One region of the Mesorhizobium sp. CO1-1-7 genome, then DNA from elsewhere that is predicted to be linked to it. Evidence: riboswitches for the same ligand, from Rfam matches in the RefSeq annotation. Region 1 holds a riboswitch; the other holds the start of a gene.
The links. Region 1 has a riboswitch for S-adenosylmethionine ahead of LB516_RS01335 (O-succinylhomoserine sulfhydrylase). Riboswitches for the same ligand answer to the same signal wherever they lie in the genome.

Region 1 (11,320 bases):
GCCTTCTCGGTCCATTTGCCGGCGCACTGATACTGCCCTAGTTTTCCACGGGGCCGTTTCTTTTTTCTGTCATCCCGTTAGCGTATCAGCGGGGATTCGAGGAAACGACTCAAAGACAAGATCCCGTGGGAAGGCATTTCATCCATGCAGTCCGTTCACATTGTCAGCGCCTATGACGAGGAACTGAAATATCTTTCGAAGCGCATCGCCGCGATGGGTGGGCACGCCGAGCGCATGGTCGAGCAGGCGGTCGCCGCCCTGGTCAATGCCGATCCGGGGCTGGCTCAGAAGGTCATCCGAGACGACGCCGTCCTGGACGAGGGACAGCGTGAGATCGACGACAAGGCGATCATCATTATCGCCAGGCGTCAGCCTATGGCGACTGACCTGCGCGAGATCGTCGGCGCCATCCGCATTTCGGCCGACCTCGAGCGCGTCGGCGACCTCGGCAAGAACGTCGCCAAGCGGGTGGTTGCCGTTACCGACGGCCGGCAGCCGACCAGCCTGTTTCGCGGCCTGGAGGCTCTGGCCAATTTGGCGCTGACCCAGCTGAAGGAAGTCCTCGACGTCTATGCATCGCGCTCAGTCGACAAGATCGGCTTCGTGCGCGACCGTGACGACCAGATCGATGCCATGTACACGTCGCTGTTTCGCGAATTGCTGACCTACATGATGGAAGATCCGCGCAACATCACGCCCTGTACGCATCTGCTGTTCTGCGCCAAGAATATCGAGCGGATCGGCGATCACGCCACCAACATCGCCGAGACCATCTACTATATCGTCACCGGCGACCAGATGCCCGCCGACCGGCCGAAAGGCGACAAGACCGACAAGATCGGCCTCCCCGAGGCGCTGCCGGTGAAGTGAACGCACGTCCTCTCGAACGCTTGATCATATTGCGCTAGACTATCCCAAGATAAGCTTGCCGGTTCCCCAGGGAAGGCAACGCTTTCGGGAGGCTGCCATGGAATATGTCCGGGAGTTCAAGGCCTCGCCGCCGACATCGGGCATCATCGCCTGCGGTGTCTATACCGCCGGGCGCCGTATCGCCGATATTCCGATCGAGGAAGCGGGCGAATGGGCCAAGAAGTCGGGACATGTCGTCTGGATCGGGCTGCTTGAGCCTGACCGCGAACTTCTGCTGCGCGTCAAGGCGCAGTTTCATCTGCATGAACTGGCGATCGAGGATGCCGAGCATCCGCACCAGCGGCCAAAGATCGAGCAATATGGCGATGCGCTGTTCATCGTCGCCCGCACGGCGCAGCTGATCGACGGGCGCGTCACCTTCGGCGAGACACATCTGTTTGTCGGCTCAGGCTATATCGTCAGCGTCAGGCACGGTCCTTCGACATCCTATGCCGCCGTGCGGCAGCACTGGGAAAGCTGCCCGCACTCGCTGGCCAAGGGAGAGGATTTCGTCCTCTATGCCATTCTCGACTTCATCGTCGACAATTACATGCCCGTGCTCGAGCAGATCGAGGACGAGGTCGAGGCGATCGAGGACAAGGTCCTGCTGAAGCCAATGACCGGCCCCGACATCGAACGCCTTTACATGCTGCGCCGCGACCTCCTGCGCCTGCGCAACGCGGCATTGCCCCTGGTGGAAGTCTGTCGCCGGCTGACCAGCGCCGACCTGCCGCAGATCCATTCGGCCATGCACCCGCTGTTCCGCGACGTTACGGATCATATCCGTACCGTCCAGGAGAAGATCGACAGTCTGCGCGAGGTGCTGGCCTTTGCCTTCGAGGCCAGTCTTCTGGTCGGCCAAAGCCAGGAAACGGCGATCTCCAAGAAACTCGCTTCATGGGCGGCCATCCTGGCGGTGCCAACCGCATTCGCCGGCATCTACGGCATGAACTTCACCGACATGCCGGAGCTGAAGATGGAATATGGCTATCCGATGGTGCTGGCCACCATCGCGCTTATCTGCTGCTTCCTTTATTGGCGCTTCAGGAAGAACGGCTGGCTGTGAGGAAGTCGGTAGTCAGTAGTCAGTAGTCAGTAGTCGGTAGTCGGTAGTGGTTGGTGGGAGCGCTTGTTTCCTCACTACTCACCGCTTATCTATTCCGCCGCCGCTCCGCCGCCGGCTGGAACGCCACGCGGGCATGGTATTTACAGTAGGGACCGGTTTCAGCGGCTTCGTTGCCGCAGAAATTGAAGTCCTCCGAAAGTGGATCGCCGTTCGGCCATTTGCAGGTGCGCTCGGTCAGTTCGACGAGCTGCAGATGCCGTGAGATCGGCACTACGACGTTCTCGACCGGACGGATGTAGTGCCGCGCCACCGGTTCGGCGTCGAATTGCGTCTGAAGGGCCGTCGCGCCGATCGAAGTCGTGACGTGGCGTGCCGTGCTTGCGGCGCGCGCCACCGATTTCTGGACGGTCGATCCCTGCGTAGCCTTCTTCTGGCGCGCCGGCGTCGCTGTTGCGCGACCGCGACCCGACAGCTTCAGCCGGTGCACCTTGCCGATGACGGCATTGCGGCTGACCCCTCCAAGCTGCGCAGCAATCTGGCTTGCGCTCAGACCCTCCGACCACAGTTTTCTCAAGAGTTCTACCCGCTCGTCAGTCCAGTTCATGACCGCGCTCCTTATAAGCGTGCGGCAATCAGAATCCATTCCCGACCCAGCACCACTGCTGGGGCAGACACCACATATATCTGGTGATTAGGTCCGCCGCACGAAATCTAGTTATTTCTCGACTACAACTACTCTATGCGCTGACTCGGTGACAAGAGTCCCAAGTGCAACACGAATCGGTTTTTTCGGTTTTCCCCAACTTGCCCGGTCGCTCATGAGCCGGCGTTGCGTCGGGGAGCTTGCCGCGCGCCACTACGCGACGTTTTCGTTGACTTCATGGCCGAAAAACACGATAAGCCGCAGAAGGCCGCCGCTTTGGCGGCTTTTTTGATTTTCCGGTACCGGAGACGCATATAATGAGCGGTTCGGCGCTTTACGAGACCTTTGCTCGCGCACCCCTGGCCTTCGACCATGGGGAAGGCACTTGGCTGGTTACCGACAAGGGCGAGCGATATCTCGATTTCGCCGGCGGCATCGCGGTCAACTCGCTTGGCCACGGCCATCCGCATCTTGTCGCGGCCCTCACCGAACAGGCGGCGAAACTCTGGCACGTCTCCAATCTCTATGAGATTCCGGGGCAGAGCAGGCTTGGCGAGCGGCTGGCTGATGCCACCTTCGCCGACAAGGTATTCTTCACCAATTCCGGCGCCGAGGCGCTGGAATGCGCGATCAAGACGGCGCGGCGCTACCACTTCGTCAAGGGACATCCCGAGCGCTTCCGCATCATCACCTTCGAGGGCGCCTTCCATGGCCGCACGCTGGCGACCATCGCGGCAGGCGGCCAGTACAAATATCTCGAAGGCTTCGGACCCAAGGTCGAAGGCTTCGACCAGGTTGGCTTCGACGACATCGACGCCGCCGAGAAGGCGATCACGCCCGAGACCGCCGCGATCCTGATCGAGCCGGTGCAAGGCGAGGGCGGTATCCGCCCAGTACCGACACAGTCGCTCAAGCGGCTGCGGCAGCTCTGCGAACAGCACGGCCTGTTGTTGATATACGACGAGGTCCAGTGCGGCATTGGCCGTACCGGCAAGCTGTTCGCGCATGAGTGGTCCGCGGTGACGCCCGACATCATGGCAATCGCCAAGGGCATTGGCGGCGGCTTCCCGATGGGCGCCTGCCTTGCCACCGACGGGGCGGCCGTCGGCATGACCGCCGGCGTGCACGGCACCACATTCGGCGGCAATCCGCTGGCAATGGCGGTCGGCAACGCCGTGCTTGACGTCGTTCTGGAAGACGGCTTCCTGGAGGATGTCCAGCGCAAGGCGCTGCTGATGAAGCAGGGGCTAGCCTCGATAGCCGACGAATTCCCCGAAATTGTAGAGGATATCAGGGGCACCGGGCTGATGCTCGGCCTCAAATGCGCGATGCCCAACGGCAAGGTGAACATGGCGCTGCGCGACCAGCATTTGCTGGCGGTTCCGGCCGGCGACAACGTCATTCGCCTGCTGCCACCGCTCACCGTCACCGACGCCGAGATTCACGAAGCGCTCAACCGCATCCGCGCCGGCGCCAAGGGCCTGTCGGAGGCGATCGCCTCCGCCGCCGCGAAGTAATCCGGAACCATTCCTGATGTCAGTTCGCCATTTCACCGATCTTTCCACCGTTTCCGAAGGCGATTTGCGCTTCATGCTGGATGATGCGGTGACGCGAAAGGCGCGTCTCAAGGCCGGCGAGCGGAGCAAGCCGCTCGAAGGCAAGGTGCTGGCCATGATCTTCGACAAGCCGTCGACGCGCACGCGCGTTTCTTTCGACGTCGGCATGCGCCAGCTCGGCGGCGAGACCATCATGCTGACCGGCACCGAGATGCAGCTCGGCCGCTCCGAGACAATCGCCGACACCGCCAAGGTGCTGTCGCGCTACGTCGATGCGATCATGATCCGCACCACTTCGCATGAGCGGCTGCTGGAGCTGACCGAGAATGCCACCGTTCCGGTGATCAACGGGCTGACCGACGACACCCATCCCTGCCAGCTGATGGCCGACATCATGACCTTCGAGGAGCATCGCGGTCCGGTGGCCGGCAAGACGATTGCCTGGACCGGCGACGGCAACAATGTGCTGCACTCGCTGCTCGAGGCCTCGGCACGGTTCCGCTTCAATCTCAACGTCGCTGTGCCCGAAGGCAGCGAACCGGCGCAGAAGCATGTCGACTGGTCCAAGGCGCATGGCGGCAAGCTGCATTTCACCCGCTCGCCCGAGGAAGCCGTCGACCAGGCCGACTGCATCGTCACCGATTGCTGGGTGTCGATGGGGCAGGAACACCGTGCTCGCGGGCACAATGTCTTCTCGCCCTATCAGGTCAACGCGGCGCTGATGGCCAAGGCCAAGCCGGATGCATTGTTCATGCACTGCCTGCCGGCCCATCGCGGCGAGGAAGTGACCGACGAGGTCATCGACGGGCCGCATTCGGTGGTCTTCGACGAGGCCGAGAACCGGCTCCATGCCCAGAAGGCAGTGCTTGCCTGGTGCCTCGGTGCTTGAAGTGTCTTGGTGCTTGAAGTGTCTTGGGGCTTGAAGTGTCTTGGGCGCCCGAAATGCCCAGGCGCCTGAAATGCCCAGGCGCTTGATCTGCGGCGGCGCGATGCCTATCTGCGCCGCATCACGCAAATCAAGCGCGTTTGGACGCATGTGCCCACCAGGGCCGCATGGCCGCGCCCTGGAGCTTTGTCATGTTGGAAAGCCATCAAGTGACTGAACATCACCCCAAACTCGGCGAGTTCGGCTACGCCGGCGACGATCACGTCGTTCCCTTCGAGGTCGGTCCGCTCGACGTGCGCGGCCGCACGGTCCAGCTTGGGCCGATGCTCGACGCCATCCTTGGCCGCCACGATTATCCCGAGCCGGTCGCCCGCCTGCTGGCGGAAGCCTGTGTGCTGACCGTTCTGCTCGGCACCTCGCTCAAATTCGAAGGCAAGTTCATCCTGCAGACCCGCACCGACGGGCCTGTCGACATGCTGGTCGCGGACTTCTCCACGCCCTCGGCACTGCGTGCCTATGCACGCTTCGATGCGGATCGGCTCGAAGCACTGGTCGCGGCAGGCGAGACGTCCCAGCAGACGCTGCTTGGCAGCGGCGTGCTGGCGCTGACCATCGACCAGGGCGCCCATACGCAGCGTTATCAAGGCATCGTCCAGCTCGACGGCGAAACGCTGGAAGACGCGGCGCGCACCTATTTCCGTCAGTCGGAACAGATCCCGACCGACATCAGGCTCTCGGTCGCCAAGCTGCTGACGCCCGGGATCGGCGGCGCGCGCGAGCAATGGCGCGCCGGCGGCATCCTGGCGCAGTTCCTGCCGCAATCGCCCGAGCGCATGCGCATTCCGGACCTGCCGGGTGGGGACGGCGATCCGCGCGAGGAAGTCCACGATCCGGCCGATAATTCCTGGCAGGAACTCCTGGCCTTGCTCGGCACCATCGAGCCGACCGAATTGATCGACCCGACCATAGGCGCCGAGCGGCTGCTCTATCGTCTGTTCCACGAGCATGGCGTGCGCGTCTTCGGCGGCGTTCCCGTGGCCGACCAGTGCTCATGCTCCCGCGACAAGATCCGTGGCATCCTCGAAGGCTTCTCAGCGCAAGAGATCAAGGACAGCACCGAGGATGGCGGCATCCATGTCGCCTGCGAATTCTGCTCGACGCAGTACGACTTCGATCCGGCCGAGTTTGCGGCTCAGTAAAGCCTTTCCTTCTCCCCGTTCCGCGGGGAGAAGGTGCCCGAAGGGCGGCTGAGGGGCGGCGCGACCGTCGGCGCTCAGTTCACTGTGCGCCTTGTCCCCGGCAGATCGAGCGAGAAGGCTGGGATGGCGATGTCGAACGTCTCGCCGCGCTTGTTGCGCATCGTGTAGCGTCCGACCATGATCCCGGAGGGTGTCGAGAGCGGGCAGCCGGACGTGTACTGATAGCTGTCGCCGGGATTGAGTTCCGGCTGGTCGCCGACAACGCCCGGCCCGCGGACCTCCTCGATCCGGCCGGCACCATCGGTGATGTGCCAATAGCGCGACAGAAGCTGCACGAACTCGTCAGACTGGTTGTCGATCGTTATCTGATAGCCCCAGACGTAGCGGTTCTCCTGGGGATCCGAACGATCCTCCAGATAGAATGGCCTGACCTGCACTTCGATGTTGCGCGTCACGGCGCGGTACATGAGCGGCTCCAAAACAATCCGACGACTTTCGACGCTCGCGGTGAGCAGGTCAACGTGCGCGTCTTGTCGCGCCTGGGATTGAAACGCAGGTGCCGGCAAAGAATGTCATTTAAGTGACACACGACAATGGTGGTGTGCGCGAACCGGGCGACTCGGCCCTCTGTCGAACTGTTGAAAACGGCCGCGACGCGGGCCGACTTCCGGAGTGACCAGATCTCGATGGAACTCACTCTCATATCCGCCTCGCTTTCGACCGCACTCATCCTCTCAAACGCTGCCAGCATCCTGCTTGCCGCTTCACAGCTGAAACGGCGCACCACGATCGCCCCGCCGGCGGGCAGATCGCCGGCGGTGTCGATTGTCGTCCCGTCGCGCGGCGCCGAGCCATTCACACATGAGACGCTGGAACGCGCCTTCGCGCTCGACTGGCCACGCTACGAACTGATCTTCTGCGTCGCCCATGCCGACGACCCGGTGGTCAAACTGATAAACAGGGCGATTGCCCGGTTTCCGCAGGTGCCGGCCCGGCTGTTGATCGGCGACGACCGTGTCAGTGCCAATCCAAAGCTCAACAATTGCGTCAAAGGCTGGGAAGCGGCGCGCCACGACTGGATCATTCTTGCCGATTCCAACGTTCTGATGCCGAGGGACTATGTCGAGCACATGATGGCGGCGTGGCAGCACGGTACCGGCCTTGTCTGCTCGACGCCGATCGGCTCCAGGCCAGATGGTTTCTGGGCCGATGTCGAATGCGCCTTCCTCAACACATTGCAGGCCCGCTGGCAGTATGCCGGCGCGGCGCTCGGCCTCGGCTTCGCGCAGGGCAAGAGCATGCTGTGGAACAAGCCGATGCTGGACGCCAATGGCGGCATACGCGCGCTGGCCGCCGAGATCGCCGAGGACGCCGCCGCAACCAAGCTGGTGAACGGCCTCGGCCTGCGTGTCAACCTCGTTGCCGCCCCCTTCGAGCAGCCGCTCGGCCAGCGCACGTTTGGCGAGATCTGGTCGCGCCAGGCCCGCTGGGCGCGCCTGCGCCGCGTCACTTTCCCGCTGTTCTTCGCGCCCGAGATCCTGACTGGTGCGGCGGTCCCGCTGGTTCTTGCGCTGATTGCCGCGGCGAGCGCCGGCATTAGTCTCTGGGCGACCGCGATTGCCGTGCTGGCGGCGTTCTATCTTCCGGAATGCGCTCTGGCCCTGGCCAAGGGTTGGCACGTCTCGACGCGCATGATCGCGGCGACGGTCGCGCGGGACGTCATGCTCCCGGCCATCTGGGCGCGCGGCTGGCTCGGCGGCGCCGTCGATTGGCGCGGCAACGCCATGACCATCCGCACCAAGACGGCGGAACTGGAGGAGACGCCATCGAGCGCTTGATCGCTGCTGACGACGCTGCCTGGACGAAACCTATTTGGCGGCCTTCAAGGCTTGCGCGATATCTTCCAGCAGGTCGTCCGTATCCTCCAGGCCGACCGACAGCCTGAGCGTACCGGGCCCGATGCCGAGTTCGGCGCGGGCCTCGTCGCTGAGGTTCTTGTGGGTGGTCGTCGCCGGATGGGTGATCAGGCTCTTGGCGTCGCCGAGATTGTTCGAGATCAGCACGATGTCGAGGGCGTTCTGCAGGGCGAAGGCCGCCGGCTTGCCGCCCTTGACGTCGAGGCAGATCAGCGTCGAGCCACCCGACATCTGCTTCTTGACGATATCGGCCTGCGGGTGGTCGGCACGGCCGGGATAGATGACGCGGGCGATCTGCGGCTGCCCGGCCAGGAAGTCGGCGATCCTGCCGGCGCTCTCGGTCTGCTGGCGCACGCGCAGCGGCAAGGTTTCCAGGCCCTTCAGCAGCGTCCAGGCGTTGAACGGCGACAGGCTGGGACCGGTGTGGCGGAAATAGTCGTGCAGGTTCTCGTCAATCCACTTCTTGTCCGACAGGATGACGCCGCCCAGGCAGCGGCCCTGGCCGTCAATGTGCTTGGTGGCCGAGTAGACGACGATGTGCGCACCAAGCTGCAACGGCTTCTGTTGCAGCGGCGTGGCAAAAACATTGTCGACGACCAGCCGCGCGCCGATCGAATTGGCAAGCGAGGCGACGGCGGCGATGTCGACGACCTCGAGCGTCGGGTTGGTCGGACTTTCCAGGAAGAACAGCTTGGTGTTCGGCCTGACCGCCTTTTCCCAATTGGCGATCTCGGTGCCGTCGACCAAGGTTGCCTCGATGCCATAGCGCGGCGCCAGCGTCTCGACCACCCAGCGGCAGGAGCCGAACAGCGCGCGCGCGGCCACGATGTGGTCGCCGGCCTTGACGCTGCACAGAAGGGCAGCCGTCACCGCCGCCATGCCCGACGCCGTGGCGCGCGCGTCTTCGGCGCCTTCAAGCGCGCACATGCGCTTTTCGAACATGTCGACGGTCGGGTTGGCGTAGCGCGAATAGATGAAACCAGGCTCTTCGCCCTTGAAGCGGGCCTCGGCGGCCTGCGCCGTCTGATAGACATAACCCTGGGTCAGGTACATCGCCTCGGAGGTTTCGCCGAAGCCGGAACGCAGGGTTCCGCCATGCACGAGTGCCGTCTGAGGTTTCCAGTTGCGCTTCTTGGTGCTCATCGCTTTGTTCCAGACACAAAAAAACCGGCCGCGAAAGTCGCAACCGGTCCATACGGCCTTGCGGCCCGACGGTCCTTTAGCGACTTGTTTAACGTGGCTGCAAGCCGACCGGCCAAATCACCACGGGATAACGACCCTTTAGACCCGCGCCACGCTTGCGTCAATTGCCGGCTTCATTAAGACGTTTGTACCAAGGCAGGTTCCGCAGAAGTGCCCGGCGGTTTTGCGGCAAGAACCTGCAACAAACAAGAACCTGCAACGAAAGAGACCAGTCTTGGGGCGGAGCCAGACTTTGCGGCAGACAGGCATTCTTCCCGATCAGGACATTTCGGCGCTGTTCCGGTCCGGCGCGCTGAAGTCGCCGCGCGCGCTCGATGCCGACCAGATCCAGCCGGCAAGCCTTGATCTCAGATTGGGCGAAAGGGCCTGGCGGGTTCGCGCCTCGTTCCTGCCCGGTCCCAACCACAAGGTGTCGGAAAAGCTCGATCGGCTGCAACTGCACGAGATCAGTCTGACCGAAGGCGCGGTCCTCGAAACCGGCTGCGTCTATATTGTGCCGCTGCTCGAAAGTCTGGCCCTGCCGGCTGACATTTCGGCCTCGGCCAATCCCAAGAGCTCGACCGGGCGGCTCGACATCTTCACCCGCGTCATGACCGATCGGGGCCACGAGTTCGATAAGATCGCCGCCGGCTACAACGGTCCGCTCTATCTCGAGGTCAGCCCGCGCACCTTTCCGATCATCGCGCGCACGGGTTCGCGCCTGTCTCAAATCCGCTTTCGCACCGGCAACGCGCTGCTTTCGGAAGCCGAGTTGCATGAGCTGCATCGTGCCGAGATGCTGGTCGCCACGGAGCCGCCGAACATTTCCGGCGGCGGCATCGCGCTGTCGATCGACCTCAATGGCGACAAGGATGGGTTGGTCGGCTATCGCGGCAAGCACCACACCGGCCTCGTCGATGTCGACAAGCGCGCCGCGCAGGATGTCCTCGACTTCTGGGAGCCGATCCACAAGAGCCGCGCCGGCGAACTGGTGCTCGATCCCGACGAGTTCTACATCCTCGTCAGCCAGGAGGCGGTGCATGTGCCGCCGCTCTACGCCGCCGAGATGACGCCGTTCGATCCGCTGGTCGGCGAGTTTCGCGTCCACTATGCCGGCTTTTTCGATCCGGGTTTCGGCCATTCGGCGGCCGGCGGCACCGGCAGCCGGGCGGTGCTCGAAGTACGCAGCCACGAAGTGCCGTTCATTCTCGACCACGGCCAGATCGTCGGCCGGCTGGTCTACGAGCATATGCTGAAGCGACCGCAGGCGCTCTACGGCACCGATCTCGGCTCGAACTACCAGGCGCAGGGCCTGAAGCTGTCAAAGCATTTCCGCGCCGTGCGCTAAGGTTGAAGCTGCCGACCTCGCTCTTGTGGGAGAGATGCCCGGCAGGGACGTGACGGAAACCTATTGCTAGATCGGCGGGACAGCGCCCCGCTCTGGCTTGCCAGCCATTCCCCACGAGAGGGAATCACGCGCTCATGGCTTCAAAGCGCCTTCACCGACACCTTCACCGGCTTTTCGATCTCGAGCGGGTTGCGCAGCGGCAGTCCGAAATCCCCGGCCTCGATCTCGAACACGTCGCCGGCTTCCGTCTTGATGCCGTCGGCGAAGGATAGCGTCGCGGTGCCGAACATATGCACATGCACGTCGCCAGGCTGGCGGAAGGCCGAATATTTGAAGTGGTGGTGTTCGAGATTGGCGATGGTGTGGGACATGTTCGTTTCACCCGACAGGAAGGGCTTTTCCCACAATGCCTTGCCGTCGCGCAGGATGCGCGACGTGCCGCGGATGTCCGAAGGCAGGTCTCCGATCAGGATCTCCGGGCCGAAGGAGGCATTGCGCAGCTTGGAGTGGGCGAGGAAGAGATAGTTCACGCGCTCGGTCACATGGTCCGAGAATTCGTTCGACAAGGTGAAGCCGACGCGGAACGGCGCCCCGTCATCGCCGATGACATAGATC
Region 2 (11,320 bases), on a different contig from region 1:
AAGGCCTGGGTGCCGCTCGGCGCCGGCGACCTGGCATCGGTGCTCGATCCGATGGCGGCGACCGTCATCCATGCCGACAGCCTCGACCAGGTCTGTGGCCGCAAGGTCAAGTTCTACGATGGCGAGATGCGCGCCGACCTGACGCTGACCTACGCCTCGAAAGGAACGATCTCGGTGCCGGGCTACAAGGGCGACACCGTCACCTGCCAGATGGGTTTCGAGCCGGTGGCGGGTTATCGCAAGGGCCGCAAGGCGCTCAATTATCTCAAGAACAAAAGCCGCATGATGGTGACGTTTGCACCGCTCGGCCAAACCGGCGTATATGCGCCGATCCACGCCACGGTCGGAACGCAGATCGGCACCTTGACCATCAGCGCCAGACGGTTCGAAGCGGTACAATAAGGCACGCCACCGGAGACAGAACGGGCGCGCCACTGGAGACGAAATGGGGCGCGCAACACTGATCGGCTTTTCGGCGGTCGCCATGTGGGCATTGCTGGCGTTGCTGACGGATGCGTCCGGCAAGGTGCCGCCATTCCTGTTGTCGGCGATCACTTTCTCGATCGGCACAGGCGTGGGGTTTGTCGCGCGACTGTTCATGCCGGCCACCGACAGGAGCCAAAAGACCCCTCCTCAGGTCTGGGTGATCGGCATTGCCGGCCTGTTCGGCTACCATTTCTTCTACTTCACCGCGCTGCGCAACGCGCCGGCGGTCGAGGCGAGCCTGATTGCGTATCTCTGGCCGCTGCTGATCGTGCTGGGCTCGGCGCTGATGCCGGGCGAGAAGCTGGCCTGGAACCATGTCGTCGGCGCGCTGCTCGGCCTTGCCGGCACCGTGCTGATCGTCACCAAGGGCGGCGGCCTGGCTTTCGATGCGCGCTACGCCTTCGGTTACGCCATGGCCGCCGTCTGCGCCCTGCTATGGTCGTCCTATTCCTTGCTGTCTCGACGTTTCCCGTCGGTGCCGACCAGCATCGTCACCTGGTTCTGCGCGGCAACCGCCGTGCTGTCGCTCGTCTGCCACCTGGCGCTGGAACAAACGGTTCTGCCTGACGGCGCCGGCCAGTGGCTGGCCGTGCTCGGGCTCGGCCTGATGCCGGTGGGCGCGGCCTTCTATGCCTGGGACATCGGTGTCAAGCGCGGCAACATCCAGGTGCTGGGTGCCGCGAGCTACGCGGCGCCGCTGCTGTCGACGCTGGTGCTGATCGCGGCCGGCGTCGCCGAACCGTCGCTGCGCATTCTGGCCGCCTGTGTGCTCATCACCGGCGGCGCGGCGCTAGCGGCAAAATCGCTGTTCCTGCGCAAGCCGGCCACGGAGAGCGGAGTCAGGGCATCCGAAGACGGAGCCAGGGCATCCGAAGGCGAAGCCAGGGCATGACGATGCCGTTTGCTGGGGGCATCGACGCCAACGCCAATGCGACGCTGATCTTTTCGCTGGTGGCGGCGGTGATCTATGCCTTCACGCTTGGCATGCCGCCGACGCTGGCCCGCTCGGCGGCAAAGACAATTGCCGTTGCGATGCTCGCCGTACTCGCCGCAATACAAGGCGGGCCGCTGCTGCTGGTCGCCGCCCTTGCGCTGAGCGCCATTGGCGATGCCTTCTTATCGCGCGACGGCGAAAAAGCCTTTCTGGGTGGACTGGCCAGTTTTCTCGTCGCCCATATCGTCTATGTCGCGTTGTTGCTGCGCAGGGGTGCCGGATTGGAGTTGCTTGGCGCCGAGCCCTGGCGCAGCGCGATCGCGCTGGCCATGGCGGTGTTCGCGATCGTCATGCTGGCGGCGCTTTGGCGCCGCGTTGGTCCCGGCTTGCGTATACCGATTGCCGTCTATGTCGTGGCGATCCTGGCGATGGGCATGTCGGCGCTAACGACAAGCAATGTCTGGATGATCGGTGGCGCCGTGCTGTTCATGGCATCGGACGGGCTGCTCGCCATGGAGAAATTTTTAGTGGCGGCCGTCTCGCAGCATCGCGCCTGGATGCGTTTCACCGTGTGGGTTTTGTACTATGCCGCCCAACTGGCGGTCACGCTGGGATTCCTGCTGGGTTAAATCGGCTTCGGCTGCCAGCCCGGCTCGGCCAGTTCGAAGGCGGCGAAATCAAAACCCGGCGCCACCGTGCAGCCGACCAGTGTCCATTCGCCCAGTGTGCGCGCCGATTGCCACCAGCCCGCCGGCACGGCGATCTGCGGCCGTTCACCCGCCGCGAGCTCGATGCCGAGCACCTGCTCGATAATGGCGCCGCCTTCTTCCCACATCGACAGCGCCAGAGGCGCGCCGGCATAAAAGTGCCAAAGCTCGGCGGCATCCCTGACCCGATGCCAGGCCGAAACCTGATGCTGTTCCAGCAGGAAATAGATGGCGGTCGAATGGCCGCGCGCACCGCCGGCTTCGTCGCGAAAGGTTTCCGCGTACCAGCCGCCTTCCGGATGCGGCTTCAGGGCGAGTGTTGCGATGACTTCCGCGGAACTGGTCATCGGCAGAAAGCTGGCATCAAAAATTGTCCTTGCGCTTGCGGATCTCGGCGAAGACCTCGGCATCCCCAGCCTTTTCCATGCCAAGATGCTTGCGGATTGCCGGATCGTGCCAGCGCAGGAAGGGATTGGTCGACAGTTCCTCGCCGATCGTCGTCGGCAGCGTCGGCTTGTTGTCGACCCGCAGCGCCTCGATCCGCGCGGCGCGCTCCTTCAACGCCGAATTGGTGGGGTCGACGCTCAGCGCGAAACGGGCATTGGCGAGCGTGTATTCGTGGCCGCAATAGATTGTCGTCTCGGCGGGAAGGGCCGCGAGCTTCCGCAGCGATTCGTACATCACCGGCGGCTTGCATTCGAACAGCCGTCCACAACCCAGCGCAAACAGCGTATCCGCGGTGAACGCCACTTTCGACAACGGCAGATGGTAGGAGACATGGCCAGCGGTATGCCCGGGCGTGGCGATCACTTCGATGCGCTCATGGCCGAGATGCAGGACGGAGCCTTCTTCGACGGTTTCATCGATGCCGGGGATCTTGGCCTTTTCCGCCTCCGGGCCCACGATGCGCAGCTTGAAGCGCTCCTTGAGCGCCAGATTGGCCTCGACGTGATCCATATGATGGTGCGTGGTCAGGATCATCGTGGGCGTCCAGCCGGTGCGCTTGATCGCGGCCAGGATCGGCGCTTCCTCGGGCGCGTCGATAATCGCGGTCTGGCCGCTTTCGGGGTCATGCACCAGCACGCCGAAATTGTCGGTGCGGCACATGAACTGTTCGATTTCGACCGGCATCGCATTTCTCCATTTGCCGCCGCAGACATAGGGCGCCGCTGCGTGAATGTCATCCCGGATGAGAAAGCGAATGTCATCCCGGATGACAAGCAAAGCGAATGTTATCCTGGGATGTCAAATTGACATTCGCCGTGCCGGCGGCTTTGGCCTTTTGTTGAATCCGGCTGACATCACGGCTACATCCCTGACATGCATTCCGACATCGTCGACCTTCGTTCCTTCTATTCGACAACGCTCGGCCGGTTCGCCGAGCGCTCGATCACCATGGCACTGTCGTCGATATGGGCCGCGGTGCCCAATGAGCGGCTGGTCGGTCTGGGCTATACCTTGCCCTGGCTGGAACGCTTCGGCACCGACGCGGAGCGGGTCTTCGCCTTCATGCCGGCGACCCAGGGCGCCGTGGTCTGGCCGGCGGCCGGGCCGACGGCGACGGCCCTGGTGTTCGACGAAGAACTGCCACTGGTCGATTCCTGCATCGACCGCATGCTGCTCGTCCATTCGCTCGAACACGTCGAAAACCCGCGTGAAACGCTGAACGAGATCTGGCGGGTGCTGTCGCCGGCCGGGCGCGTCGTCATCGTCGTGCCAAACCGGCGCGGTGTCTGGGCGCGCTTCGAACATACGCCGTTCGGCAATGGGCGGCCCTTCTCACGCGGGCAGCTCACCGAATTGCTGCGTGAGGCGAATTTCACGCCCGCCGCCTGGTCGGATGCGCTGTTCTTCCCGCCATCGCGGCGGCGTTTCATGATGCGCTTCCACAATGTGCTGGAGCGCGCCGGCCGGAGGCTGTGGCCGATCTTTTCCGGCGTCATTGTCGTCGAAGCGCAGAAACGGCTCTATCAAGGCGTGCCGGTGGCCCAGCGTGCGTCCCGCCGCGTCTTCGTGCCGGTGCTGTCGCCGCATGGCGCGACACGGCTCGGCCGGCGGGCCGAGGCAAGGGGTGTGGCATCGCCCCGGCAAGTGACACCTTCGTGATCGCGATGGAAACTTGCATCGCGCCGCGTCTTTCCGACCTATCTGTCGTGCTGGGCTCGCGGAGTGGTTGAGGGGCTGCCGCCGTCGGCTCCCTTCATCCGGTTTCAGCTTCGCTACTGAACGCAAGGACCTCGGCCATGGCTGATCAATTGGACAATCAGGCCACCATTCAGTCGGTCGCCGTCGCCAGCAGCCTGCGCGATCAGGTGGTGACGATCAAGCGGGCGCTGATCGGATCACCGGTTCGCAAGTGGTTGCTGTGGACGTCGCTCGGCATCATGGGCGTCATTATCGCGACGTCGATCGGCCAGGTCTTGCTCAACCGCTGGAACCAGCCGTTCTACGATGCCCTCGCGCGCCGCGACATGGCGGCCTTCCTGCATCAGCTGATGGTCTTTGCCATGATCGCCGGCGGACTGCTGGTGCTCAATATCGGCCAGACCTGGCTCAACCAGATGATCCGGCTGAAGTTGCGCGAGGCGCTGACGCTGGACCTGATCGACCAATGGATGCGGCCGGCGCGCGCCTTCCGGCTGGCCAATGCCGGCGCCATCGGCGTCAATCCCGACCAGCGCATGCAACAGGATGCCGCGCATCTCTCGGACCTGTCGACCGATCTTGGTGTCGGCCTGCTGCAGTCGTTCATCCTGCTCGTGTCCTTTGTCGGTGTGCTGTGGGAACTGTCTTCGGGCTTCGTCTTCCACGTCAACGGCTGGTCGCTGGCGATACCGGGCTACATGGTTTGGGCCGCGTTCCTCTATGCCGGTACCGCCTCGTGGCTGAGCTGGCTGGTCGGGCGGCCGCTCATCAGCCTCAACAGCGACCGCTATACGCGCGAAGCGGAACTGCGCTCCTCGATGGTGCGCGTCAACGAGAATGTCGATGCCATCGCGCTGTACCGTGGGGAGGATGACGCCAAGCGACGGCTGCAACTCGACCTCGGCACGGTGCTGGGCGCCATGCGGCGCATCTACACCGCCCAGATCAATCTGTCCTGGGTAACCGATACCTATGGCTGGATCACGGTCGTGGCGCCGATCCTGGTCGCCTCGCCGGTCTATTTCTCGGGGGATATCAGCTTTGGCGGGCTGATGATGGCGGTCGGGGCCTTCAACCAGGTCCACTCCTCCCTGCGTTGGTTCATCAACAACATCGGCAGCATTGCCGACTGGCGCGCCACGCTGATGCGTGTCGCCGACTTCCGCATCGCGCTCGATGAAACCGATGTGCTGCACGACAAGGAGAAGCGCATCGAATTCGCCGACAACGCCAATGGCAACCTGACGTTCGAGAAGCTTCAGGTGGCATCGCCGGACGGATGCACCAAGCTCGCCGACCAGCATGTCGAAATCCATGCCGGCGAGCGCGTCATGATCACCGGTGAACCGGGCGCCGGCAAGACGCTGTTCTTCCGCGCCATTGCCGGGCTGTGGCCGTGGGGCAGCGGGCGGATCGGCCTGCCGGCGGGGGAAACCATCATCTTCGTGCCGCGTGTGCCCTATTTGCCGGCCGGCACGCTGCGCGAGGTCCTCAATCACCCGAACGGGCATGCGCCGGCGAACGACGCAGACATTTCAGCGGTGCTTGCCGAGGTCGGTCTTGGACGGCTGTCGTCGTCGCTCGACCGCGTCGGACGCTGGGACCATGAGTTGGGCGATGACGAACAGCGATTGCTGGGCGTGGCCAGGCTCGCCTTGCGACAGCCAAAATGGGTGATCATCGACGAAGCCATGGATGCGTTCGACGGACCCTCGCTGCGGCGCGTGCTGTCGCTGCTGGAGAAGCGCCTGCCCGGCGCCGCGATCATCAACATCGGTCGCGGCCAGCACAACAATCAGTTCTTCCCGCGTTCCCTGACGATCGTTAAGGATTCCGACGCGCCCGCGCTGAAACCTGCCCACGTCAGGGCGGGTGCCATCGAGCCGCCGCCAGCCGCGGCAAGCCTCCACCACAGGAAGTAGCAGTTTTTCCCCCGTTGCGGCCCGTTGCCTGGCCGCCAAGGCCCTGGCGGTCTCCATCTCGCTGCCGGACGAGAAGGAATGCGCCCTGCAACGCGCCGTGCTCGATCGCTGAGCTGTCGCCGGTCAGGCCGGTGGAATTCCAAACTTGCCACGAACTTCATCGTAGAGGTCGCGCCGCCAGCGGCGGCCGTGGAGATAACCGTTGATCAGTTCCGGCAATGAATAACCAAGCGCGTCAGACGAGCGGTTGGCCATGTATCCCGCAAATGCCTGTGGTATTCGCCCCCGGAGAATATCGGCGATGATCTGCCGCGTGATCATAAAGGGAGGGACATGGGGGTAGGAGCGAGCGATGTGCGGATGCTTACTCATCAGGATCGCGTAGGCTTCGACATAGCCGTCCCTGCGGCCTGAAATCGAATTCTGCGAATTGTGCTTCGTCCAGTCGATATCTTCCGATAATTGCGCGCCGAAGCGCTGTGCGAAGCGCAGCAGAAGCTCGCGGTCCTGCATCCGGGGAATGTCGCTGTCATAGCCGCCGATGGCCAGCAAAGCCTCGCGTCTGGCTGTTATCGCCGATCCGGCTATGAAGGCCGTCTGCGCGACCACCGCCCGCTCCAGCATTGGCGGGTTCAGGAAAGCGCCGCGGTTGACGCAGGCGGTGCCGCGGCCACCCTTCACCGAGACATATGAGGAGAGCAGGACTTCGAGCGCTGGATTGTCGTCGAACCATGCCAGCGTCCGTTCGAGCCGGTGCGGCAGGAAGAGATCGTCCGAATCAAGAAAAGTCACCACGGGCGCCCGGGCTAGCTCGATGCCGGCATTCCTGGCGGCATTGGCGCCGCGCCACTTCGCGCCGACATAGATCAGCCGGGGGTCATGGATGCGGGCGAGCGCCGCCTCGGTCCCGTCCGTCGAACCATCGTCGACGACGATATGTTCAAATCGCGGCATGCTCTGGGAAAGCACGCTTTCGACGGCGCGGAGCACTGTTTCGCGCCGGTTGTGAGTGGGCGTGATCACCGTGACGAGGGGCGCCTGTTCGGTCTTCCCGATCATATCACGTCGGTCGCCTCCAGCGCGTAAACACCCTTCGCGCCAGGTCCTTTGATCATCGGGATGGCTAAATGGATCGGACTTCCCCCTGGATGGGCCTCATCGGATTCGGTGCGACGCTACAAAAAACAACCTGCCATGTCACCCCGTCGTGCCGTCGTTCGACCGACCAGGCATGATGAATTCCAGCTCATGGCGCTTCAACTGCAACACTTTCGCACCTGCTGAAAGACGCGCGGCCACCCTCAAGGATTGGCAGTCGCGCCTGCGGGCGTCGCCCATTTCATTATCGCTTCAGCAGGAACACTGCTTGTTGGCCAAAGAAATTCCAGAACCACCATGGCATCGACAGGCCGATCTTCTGGCCGTTGGCGTCGAGCGCGGTCGCCTTCTCCACTGTCGCGCCAAGCTCTTCGCACAAATTGACGAAGTCTCGGATCGTGCAGAAGTGGATGTTGGGCGTGTCGTACCAGGAATAGGGCAGGTCACTGGTCACAGGCATGCGGCCCTTGACGAACAGCGACAGGCGCACCCGCCAGTGACCGAAATTGGGGAAAGACACGATCGCCCGGTTGCCGATCCTGAGCAGCTCGTCGAGCACCAGCTTCGGGTTGCGGGTGGCCTGCAGGGTCTGCGACAGGACAACGAAGTCAAAGCCCTTGTCGGGATAGAATTCGAGATCGGTGTCGGCGTCGCCCTGGATGACACTGAGACCGCGCGCCACGCATTCGTTGACGCCACGCTGCGACAGCTCGAGTCCGCGACCGTCGACCTGCTTGGTGTCCTGCAGCAATTCGAGCAATGAGCCGTCGCCCGAGCCGACGTCGAGCACACGCGATTGCGGCGGGATGAGGTTGGCGACGACCTCGAGGTCGACGCGTTGGCTGCCGTTGACGCTCATGGCTTCGCCTCGTGGACGGCGCATGGCCTTGGTCCGAAACGTCTGCAACTTTTCGGGGTCATGGCTTCGCCGTTCTGTTTGGCGCATGACCTTGATCCGAAACGTCTGCAACTTTTCGGGGTCATGCGCTGAGCCCCCTGGCGCGCGCGGCCGAGCCGATGAAGCCGTTGATGGCGGCAAACAGTTCCGGCTCGTCGAGCAGGAAGGCGTCGTGGCCGCGATCGGTCTCGATTTCGACGAAGGATACCGAGGCGCCGGCGGCGTTGAGTGCGTGGACGATGGAGCGGCTCTCTTCGGTCGGGAACAGCCAGTCCGATGTGAAGGACACCAAGCAAAAACGGGTTTTCGTGCCGGCGAAGGCGTCGGCCAGCCGGCCGCCATGGTCGGCGGCGAGGTCGAAATAATCCATCGACCGCGTCATGTAGAGATAGGAGTTGGCATCGAAGCGGTCGACGAAGGTCATGCCCTGGTGGCGCAGATAGCTCTCGATCTGGAAGTCGGCATCGAAGCCGAAGGTCAGCGCTTCGCGGTCCTGCAAATTGCGTCCGAATTTGCGGTGCAGGGCGGCTTCGGACAGATAGGTGATGTGGGCGGCCATGCGCGCCACCGCCAGCCCTTTCTCCGGGCGCTTGCCGTGTTCGAAATATTTGCCGCCATGCCAGTCCGGATCCGCCATCACGGCCTGCCTCCCGACTTCGTGGAAGGCGATGTTCTGTGACGAATGGCGCGCCCCGGTGGCGATCGGCAGCGCCGAGAACACGCGCTCGGGATAGCTCGACGCCCATTCCAGAACCTGCATGCCGCCCATCGAGCCGCCGAGCACGCAGAACAGTTTCTCGATGCCGAAATGGTCGATCAGCATCTGCTGCGCGCGCACCATGTCGCGGATGGTGATGACCGGCAGGTCGAGGCCATAGGCTTTACCCGTGGCCGGGTTGGTAGAGGCCGGACCGGTGGAACCCAGGCAGCCGCCGATGACATTGGAGCAGATGACGAAGAAACGGCTGGTATCGATGATCCTGCCCGGTCCGATCAGCACTTCCCACCAACCGGGCTTGCCGGTTACCGGATTGGTGCTGGCGACATGCTGGTCGCCGGTCAGCGCATGGCAGACGAGGATGGCATTGGAGCGGGCATCGTTCAGCGTGCCATAGGTCTGGTAAGCGATCTGGAACGGCGACAGCAACGTACCCGCATCCAGCTTGAGCGGCTTGTCGGGCCCGAACCGCAACACCGGGCTCGACGGTTGGTCGGCCTCGTTGTTGGTCTTTCCTGCACGCAGAGCGGCCATCACGTCTCTCTTGCTGCACCGTGCGCTCGTGGAAATCGCTGCCGATCTCCGCCGCCGATGCGTCCGTCCGGCCGGTCGCGGACAACAAAAAACCGGCATTGCCTTCGCAAAGCCGGTTACGTCACGCAAACGGCCCTTTAGCGAATTGTTTAACGTGGCTGCAAGCCGACCGGCCAAATCACCACGGAACTGTCAATCGTCTTTCTAGAACCCGCCTGCCTCGCCGTCAATGGCGGCGGCTGGCACCACTGCCACTCTCGACATTGCGTGCCATGGCTTGTATTTCCGCAGCGGCCTCCGGATGGAGGCGTTTTCGATGGATTTTGCAAGATATGAACCAGACACCGGATCAGGCACGTCCAACTCCGCGCGCGGGCATCATGGACATAGAGGCCTATGTGCCCGGCAAAAGCTCGGCGCCCGCCGGTGTCGCCAAGGTCTACAAGCTGTCGTCGAATGAGAATCCGCTTGGGCCTTCGCCGAAGGCGATCGAGGCCGCGCGCGAGGTCGCTGGCAAACTCGACATCTATCCCGACGGCAGCGCCAGGCGGTTGCGCGAGGCTATCGCCGAGGTGCATGGCCTCAACGCGCAAAACATCATCTGCTCCAACGGGTCGGACGAAATCCTCGGCCTGTTGGCGCAGACCTATCTCGCGCCCGGTGACGAGGCTATGTTCACCGAACACGCTTTCATGGTCTACAAGATCTACATCCAGTCGGCAGGCGCCACCCCGGTCGTGGTCAAGGAGACCGACGAGCGCGCCGACATCGACGCGATGCTGGCGGCCGTCACGCCGCGCACGAAAATCGTGTTCCTGGCCAATCCCAACAACCCGACCGGCACCTATGTGCCGTTCCAGGAGGTGCGCCGCCTTCATGCCGGACTGCCGGGAAACGTGCTGCTGGTGCTCGACGCGGCCTACGCCGAATATGTCCGCCGCAACGATTACGAAGCCGGCATCGAGCTGGCCGGCAGCGCCGAGAACGTGGTGATGACCCGCACCTTCTCCAAGATCGGGCTCGGCGGCGCGCGCATCGGCTGGATGTATGGTCCCCTGCATATCGTCGACGCCATCAATCGTGTACGCGGCCCCTTCAACGTCAATGCGACAGCGATCGAGGCCGGCATCGCCGCGATCCGCGACCGTGCCCATGTCGAGCGTAGCGTGGCGCATAACGAGACCTGGCTTACCTGGCTGAGCGGCGAAATGACTAGACTTGGGCTGCGCGTGACGCCGAGCGTCGGCAATTTCCTGCTCATTCATTTTCCCGACGATCAGAAGCATTCCGCGGCGGCGGCTGACGATTATCTGAGCGCGCGCGGCTATATTCTGCGGCGCGTTTCAGGTTACGGCTTTCCCAACGCGCTTCGCATGACCGTTGGCACTGAAGAGGCCAATCGCGGCGTTGTCGCCGCGCTCACCACATTCCTGAAAAGCTAGAACGTCTGAAGAGCTGGAACACCATGGCATCACCGATGTTCGAAAAGATCGCGCTGGTCGGCATCGGCCTGATCGGCTCGTCTCTGGCCCGCGTCATCCGACGCGAGGGCTTGGCTCGCCATGTCGCCATCTCGACGCGCAGTGCGGCAACGCTCAAGCGAGCCGAGGAACTGGGTCTCGGCGATTCCTACACCACCGATGCCGGGGACGCGGTGCGTGATGCCGATCTGGTCGTTGTCTCGGTGCCGGTCGGCTCATCCGGCGCTGTAGCGGAGGAAATCGCGCCGGCGCTGAAAAAGGGGGCGATCCTCACCGATGTCGGCTCGACCAAGGCCTCGGTCATCGCGCAGATGCAGCCGCATGTGCCTGAAGGCGTCCATTTCATTCCTGGCCATCCGCTGGCGGGCACCGAAAAATCCGGCCCGGATGCCGGGTT

Region 2: another riboswitch for S-adenosylmethionine. It lies ahead of metX (homoserine O-acetyltransferase MetX); the one in region 1 lies ahead of LB516_RS01335 (O-succinylhomoserine sulfhydrylase).

What each region holds. Positions count from the first base shown of each region.
Region 1 is NZ_JAIUHA010000001.1:295,776-307,095, reverse strand. It holds gene LB516_RS01380 (ATP-binding protein) at 1-30, shown strand, start outside; gene phoU (phosphate signaling complex protein PhoU) at 145-870, shown strand; gene LB516_RS01370 (magnesium and cobalt transport protein CorA) at 968-1,975, shown strand; gene LB516_RS01365 (GcrA family cell cycle regulator) at 2,061-2,579, opposite strand; gene LB516_RS01360 (aspartate aminotransferase family protein) at 2,936-4,135, shown strand; gene argF (ornithine carbamoyltransferase) at 4,152-5,063, shown strand; gene LB516_RS01350 (Hsp33 family molecular chaperone) at 5,228-6,259, shown strand; gene apaG (Co2+/Mg2+ efflux protein ApaG) at 6,334-6,726, opposite strand; gene LB516_RS01340 (ceramide glucosyltransferase) at 6,946-8,097, shown strand; gene LB516_RS01335 (O-succinylhomoserine sulfhydrylase) at 8,128-9,318, opposite strand; SAM riboswitch at 9,375-9,452, opposite strand; gene LB516_RS01330 (2'-deoxycytidine 5'-triphosphate deaminase) at 9,611-10,705, shown strand; gene araD1 (AraD1 family protein) at 10,846-11,320, opposite strand, start outside.
Region 2 is NZ_JAIUHA010000008.1:108,885-120,204, reverse strand. It holds gene LB516_RS18825 (DUF3108 domain-containing protein) at 1-402, shown strand, start outside; gene LB516_RS18820 (DMT family transporter) at 446-1,378, shown strand; gene LB516_RS18815 (lysoplasmalogenase family protein) at 1,375-2,049, shown strand; gene LB516_RS18810 (cupin domain-containing protein) at 2,046-2,474, opposite strand; gene gloB (hydroxyacylglutathione hydrolase) at 2,491-3,258, opposite strand; gene LB516_RS18800 (class I SAM-dependent methyltransferase) at 3,448-4,233, shown strand; gene LB516_RS18795 (ABC transporter ATP-binding protein/permease) at 4,371-6,194, shown strand; gene LB516_RS18790 (glycosyltransferase family 2 protein) at 6,318-7,253, opposite strand; gene metW (methionine biosynthesis protein MetW) at 7,537-8,151, opposite strand; gene metX (homoserine O-acetyltransferase MetX) at 8,273-9,442, opposite strand; SAM riboswitch at 9,560-9,637, opposite strand; gene hisC (histidinol-phosphate transaminase) at 9,775-10,884, shown strand; gene LB516_RS18770 (prephenate/arogenate dehydrogenase family protein) at 10,908-11,320, shown strand, end outside.